Regions from separate parts of the Idiomarina sp. PL1-037 genome, predicted to be linked through region 1. Evidence: predicted binding sites of a transcription regulator. Region 1 holds the regulator's gene; the other holds the start of a gene.

Evidence for each region. The regulator sigma-54, encoded in region 1, starts transcription at its own class of promoters, with help from an activator protein. The targets are predictions, from matches to a motif close to GTTGGCACGNNNNTNGNNT.
Region 2: a site for sigma-54 is predicted at 1,974-1,992, ahead of flgB (flagellar basal body rod protein FlgB). Genes of this name have one in related genera too.

What each region holds. Positions count from the first base shown of each region.
Region 1 covers NZ_CP139873.1:439,994-443,111, forward strand. Annotated here, with positions in the region: gene rapZ (RNase adapter RapZ) at 1-110, opposite strand, end outside; gene ptsN (PTS IIA-like nitrogen regulatory protein PtsN) at 101-571, opposite strand; gene hpf (ribosome hibernation promoting factor) at 575-862, opposite strand; gene U0358_RS02090 (RNA polymerase factor sigma-54) at 890-2,350, opposite strand; gene lptB (LPS export ABC transporter ATP-binding protein) at 2,372-3,097, opposite strand; gene lptA (lipopolysaccharide transport periplasmic protein LptA) at 3,099-3,118, opposite strand, start outside.
Region 2 covers NZ_CP139873.1:916,246-919,363, reverse strand. Annotated here, with positions in the region: gene flgE (flagellar hook protein FlgE) at 1-362, opposite strand, end outside; gene flgD (flagellar hook assembly protein FlgD) at 378-1,061, opposite strand; gene flgC (flagellar basal body rod protein FlgC) at 1,076-1,528, opposite strand; gene flgB (flagellar basal body rod protein FlgB) at 1,535-1,939, opposite strand; gene U0358_RS04130 (CheR family methyltransferase) at 2,040-2,876, opposite strand; gene U0358_RS04125 (chemotaxis protein CheV) at 2,969-3,118, opposite strand, start outside.

The DNA.
Region 1 (3,118 bases):
AACAGGCTTATGGGTAAATTATCAACGCAATAAAAGCCTAAGTCTTCCAGTACGCGCAGAGCAATTGTCTTACCTGATCCGGAACGACCACTAACAATGATCAGTTGCATGGCGACTGTTCACCTTCGCCCACAAATAATTGATATAACGCTTTGTCAGAATCTGCATGGCGCAGTGCGCGGGTGCAGTCTTTGTCATTCATTCTTCTGGCCACAGTGGCCAATGTTTGTAAATGGTTCTCGTGCTCTGACTCCGGCACCAGAAGCGCGAAGATAATATCGACAGGCTGGTTGTCAATAGAATCGAACTCGATAGGTTCGTCTAGGGTCAATAATACCGCCACCGGATGATTTGCATTAGGTAAACGGCCATGAGGAATTGCGATACCTAAGCCAATTCCCGTACTGCCTAAACGTTCACGGTTTAACAGGCTCTCAAAAATGTCATGACGGGTAATGCCAGACAGCTTAGGGGCTACGATTTGACTAATGGTTTCAAGTAGTCTTTTTTTACTTGCGCCCTCGACTGCACACTTGGTGCAGTCGGCGCTTAACAATTCACTCAGTTGCATGGATTAATGTTGTTTCATTTTCTCTTTGTGTTTAATCACCTGACGGTCCAGTTTATTAATTAAACCGTCGATGGCCGCGTACATATCTTCGTGCTTTGAATCGGCGAAAAGCTCACCGCCATTCACGTGCAGCGTAGCTTCCGCTTTTTGAATCGTTTTTTCAACGTTTAGGATGACGTGAACATTCGTTATATGGTCAAAATGTCTTTCCAGCTTGGCAAATTTTGTGTCCACGTAGTCACGCAGAGCTTCGGTAATATCGATGTGATGACCGGTCAAATTAATTTGCATAACGTCTTCCTTCTGCAGTTAACAAAGTTATAAAAGACTTTTGCGTTGGCTCGATGATGGAATGTTCAACGATTCCCGATACTTCGCAATTGTCCTTCTTGCTACTTGGATACCCTGTTCGGCTATCAGTTCAGCAATCTTACTGTCGCTTAATGGTTTACTGCGATTTTCAGCAGCGACCATCTTCTTAATTAAAGCACGTATTGCCGTGCTTGAACACTCACCACCGCCCTCTGTACTGACATGGCTTGAGAAAAAATATTTCAACTCAAATACACCACTTGGGCAGTGTAAGTATTTTTGTGTCGTTACGCGTGAAATCGTACTTTCATGCATATCGACAGTTTCAGCAACATCGTTCAGTACCATGGGCTTCATAGCCTCTTCACCATGCTCAAAAAAGCCTTGCTGGCGCTGTACTATGCAATTAGCCACCTTCAGCAGCGTATCATTCCTGCTCTCCAGGCTTTTTATGAACCAGCGAGCTTCTTGCGTATGGTTCTTTATGTACTGGCTGTCGGCTACTGACTTTGCCGCTTTACTTAAGGCGGCGTATTCTTCGTTCACTTTTAATTTAGGTACGCTGTCGGGGTTTAATTCGACCATCCAGCGACCATTTTTTTTAGTAACGGCCACGTCAGGAATAACATATTCAACAGGTTGCTGTGCAACTTGCTCGCCCGGATGCGGATGCAATTGTTGAATTAATCGCATAGTCTGGCGTAAATCGTCTTCCGATAACTTCAGTTTACGCTGAATAGTGCGAAAATCGCGACTGCCGAGTAAGTCCATATGTTCAGTCACTAAGCATAAAGCAACCTGCTTGTATTCAGTGTCGTCGCTCAGTTGCCGCAATTGAATGGCAAGGCACTCACTGACACTGCGAGCGCCGACACCAATTGGATCAAAATGCTGAATACGCTTTAGCACCATGCAAACTTCTTCTGCTTCTACTTCGGGCAGACGCACGGCTTCAATAATTTCATCAACATCGACCATTAGGTAGCCGTTGTCGTCTATGGCCTCGATAATGGCTTCCGCTATGGCGGTGTCTTCTTCTGAGAAATGAGAAAGTTGCATCTGCCAGAGTAGGTGATCCTGCAGAGATTCGCTGGTAGAGCCCTGGTAGACTTCAAAATCGCCGTCAAAGGATTTACCAGAGGAGGCTGCGCCGTTGGCAGGGGTATGACTGGAGTAGGTGTCGTCCCAACTGCTGTCGACCGGCAGTTCGTCAGGCATCTCCTGAGTTTTTATAACGTCGGATGTTTCCCGCTGACTGTCGTCCCTTTCCTCAATGTTGCGGGTTTCAGACTGGTCGGCGTCGTTACTTGTTTCACCTTCAACCTCCAGCAATGGATTACTGTCTAACGCATCCTGAATTTCTGACTGAAGATCGAGCGAGGAAAGCTGCAGCAGGCGGATAGCCTGTTGAAGTTGTGGCGTCATGGTCAGCTGCTGACCAATTTTTAGCTGCAGACTTTGCTTCATAATGACTGTCCCGGTATCACGTTATAGGGTGAACTGCTCACCGAGGTAAACGTCTCTAACCTGTTGATTCGATAATATACTTTCCGCATCGCCGCTTGCAATAAGCTCGCCATGACTGACAATATAAGCGTGTTCACAAACAGACAATGTTTCGCGAACATTGTGGTCAGTAATCAGTACACCAATACCACGTTGTTTCAAATGTTCAACAATCTTTTTAATATCAATAACCGAAATGGGATCCACCCCGGCAAAAGGCTCATCCAGCAAAATAAATGTAGGTTCCGCTGCCAGGGCACGGGCAATTTCGACCCGACGGCGTTCACCACCTGACAGGCTCATGCCCTGACTGTTTGCTATGTGCCCAATATGAAACTCTTCGAGCAAAGCATCAAGTTGCTCTTCACGTTCGTTGGTTGATAGTTCTTTACGAGTTTCCAGAATAGCCATCAGATTATCGCGCACGGTTAACTTCCGAAAAATGGAAGCCTCCTGCGGCAAATAGCCAATACCTCTGCGTGCCCGCTCATGCATTGGCAGCAAGGTAAGGTCATTGTCGTCCAGTAAAATTTGACCTTTATCGCTATTAACCAAACCGACAATCATATAGAAGGTTGTGGTTTTGCCTGCGCCGTTGGGGCCCAGCAAACCAATAATCTGTCCTTGACTGACTTCCAGACTGACGTCTTTGACGACTTGTCGGCTTTTGTAGCTTTTGGCTAAATGTTTGACTCGTAAAGTTGCCATATTAAGGATTCTCGTTATTTT
Region 2 (3,118 bases), 480 kb from region 1:
TGGTTATCGACAATGAACTTATCATCGTTCAATTTAAAAGCACCTGACCGAGTGTAAGTCAGATCACGAGAGCCAAGACCGTCTGTTGTCGCAAAAAAACCGTTACCACTAATGGCCATATCCAGCGAGTTGTCAGTGAAGTCCAGAGTACCCTGGCTGAACTGCTGAGCGACTGACGATGTCAAAACACCATCACCCACTTTGGTATTGCCTGCATTAAAAATGCTGCTGGCATAAACGTCCGCAAATTCTGCCCGAGACTGTTTGAAGCCCGTTGTTTTAACGTTTGAAATATTATTCGCGGTCGTATCCAGATCTTTTTGCGATGCATTGATACCGCTAAGTGCAATATTAAATGACATAAGTCACCTCATCTGTTAACTAATTTCAGAGACATCAGACAGTTTGATGCCGCCTAATCCTTTAAGATTCAAAACCACACCGCGGTCACCGCCGGTGCTGACACTTTGCACGCGAGCGTGCATCTGTATGGGCAGTTCTTCAGTTTGACCACCCACACTGGCATTCACTGAGAATGAGTAGTTTCCGGCTGGAGCTTCCTCGCCGTTGGACATTTTCCCGTCCCACTCAAACTCTTTGGTACCCTGAGCCATATCACCCATATTAATGGTACGAACTACTGCACCAGTGCCATCTTTAATACTAATTTTCACGTTCTGAGCCGTTTGGGGCGTGGCTATCATACCGGTGACTCCGGCTCCTGATTCCAGATTAGCCTGATCAGTCGGAACCAGCACTTTACGCCCAACCATGGTTGAAGCCTGCAGGGCCTGGTTTGAGGTCATATCATTTGCGAACTGATCAAAACGGTCCGACAAGCCGCTGATGCCTTCCGCCATAGTAAAACTGGTCATTTGAGCAATCATTTGATCGTTCTCGACCGGTTTAGACGGGTCTTGCATATTCAGCTGTTCCGTTAGCAGCTTGAAAAAGTCTTCCTGCTCCAGCTTTCCCTGCTCATCCGGATCAGCATATTCAGCACCTTCGTCTTTCTTCCACTTCATGCTGTCGATGAGTGAGTTATTGCTTACGCCTTCCATTTGTTATCTCCTGCTTACCCTTGACCCAGACGCAATAAACGTTGTGTCATTGTTTTGGCAGTGTCCGCTACCTGCACGTTTGTCTGGTAGGAACGCGAAGCCGAAATCATGTTTGCCATTTCTTCCATGGTGTTGACATTGGGACGGTAGATGTAACCGCTTTCGTCAGCCATGGGATGATTTGGCGCATACTCAATTTGCAGCGGGTCTTGGCTTTCCACGATACCCAGTACTTTGACACCCGCTTCCTGGCCTGCCTGAGTCTGATTCGTCAGACTATTACCACGATAGTCACCTTTAGCGTCGGCTAAAGCCGTTGCGAAAACCGGGTTTCTGGCCCGGTAGGTTTCATCAACACTGCTGCTGATTGAGTTAGCGTTTGCCAGGTTACTGGCCGTTGTATTCAGTCGTACTGACTGAGCACTCATAGCCGAACCCGACACATTAAAAATGTTAAACAGACTCATGACTTATTATCTCCCTTGTCCGCCCAGGGCTTTCTTCACACCGCTGATGCGGCCATCAAGAAAGTTCATGGTCATTTCATACTCCAACGCATTTTGTGCATACAAGTTTTGTTCCAACTGCACATCAACGGTGTTGCCGTCGCCGGTATCCGGTTGCGTAGGTACGCGGAACTTTTCAGTTCCCTGAGGTTGTATTTCAACGCTGAAATGCTTTTCGTGAGTACGCGCCATTTTGTGGTTTTCCATACCGCGCTGCGCTTGCTGTAAAGCTTGCTGGAAGTCCAGGCCTTTCGCTTTGTAGCCGGGGGTGTCGGCATTGGCGATGTTATTGGCAATAAGCTCCGCGCGCTGAGTACGTACACCCAACGTGTGTTGCTGTATTCCCATAAGTTTGTCCATGGAAAGTGCCATATTTTTGTCTCCACAGTGTTCGATAGTGAAGACAATGCAGGAAGTGTGCCAATTTAAGGAGGGATTATTGCTTTTTTAGGCGAACATTTCCTGCAGGAAACTATTTTCTTCGGTAAATTATGCCTGGCTGGCAGCGGATCATTTCAAAATCGTCAGTAAGTCCTGAAATTGATTCGGATGCACCGAGGAAAAGATAGCCACCGGGGTTAAGCGATTGCCGGAATTGGGCAATAATTTTCCGCTTTACTTCCGGGGCAAAGTAGATAAGGACATTTCGGCAAAAAATCACATCGAACTTGCCCAGCAAAGAATAGCTGTCCAGCAAGTTTAAGTGACGAAAATGAATGAACTGTTTAAGCTCGTCTTTTACTCTCATGGAGCCGGCTTTACTTTCGGCGTCCGTAAAAAACTTCTTTCTACGCTCAGCCGACAAACCACGCGCAAGAGCAAGACTATCGTATTCACCAATTGCACATTGCTCGAGCACCTTATTAGAAATGTCGGTTGCCGTTACTTTTATGCCAGCTCTTAGCCCGCCCGGATTCTTCGCCTTATACTCTAAGTACGTCATGGCAATAGAATAAGGTTCTTGCCCGGAGGAACAGGCTGCGGACCAAATTTTTAAAGGCCCGGTGTGGTTTTTATATTCAGGAAGAATACGGTCGTTCAAAATTTCGAACGGGTAAGTGTCACGAAACCACAAGGTTTCGTTGGTTGTCATGGCATCAATAACCGCTGCCCGTAAAGCCCGCTCACTTAGCTTCATTGAGCGTTTTACAAGCTCCGCCAGCGAGTCGACATTGAACCGGCCCATTAAAGGGCTCAAACGACTCTTCACCAGATACAGTTTGCTTTCACCCAATACGATACCGCATTGATGTTCAAGGAACTGACGAAATTCCTGATATTCCGATAAACTTAATTCGCGATCTATCACGTTATATAAACAACTTCCGTTTCAGTTTCATTCGTTTCGTAACCTGACGTTTACGTCAGGTCTAACATCGCACCTGATGCAGTGGCACCAGGCTACGCAATAACTTCTGTATTCAGCCATTTTTGTACGGCGGTCGCCAGCTCATCCGGATGAAATTTTGCAATAAAATCATCCGCGCCGACTTTCTTAACCATAGCCTGATTAAACACACCACTCAATGATGTATGTAAAATAACATGAAT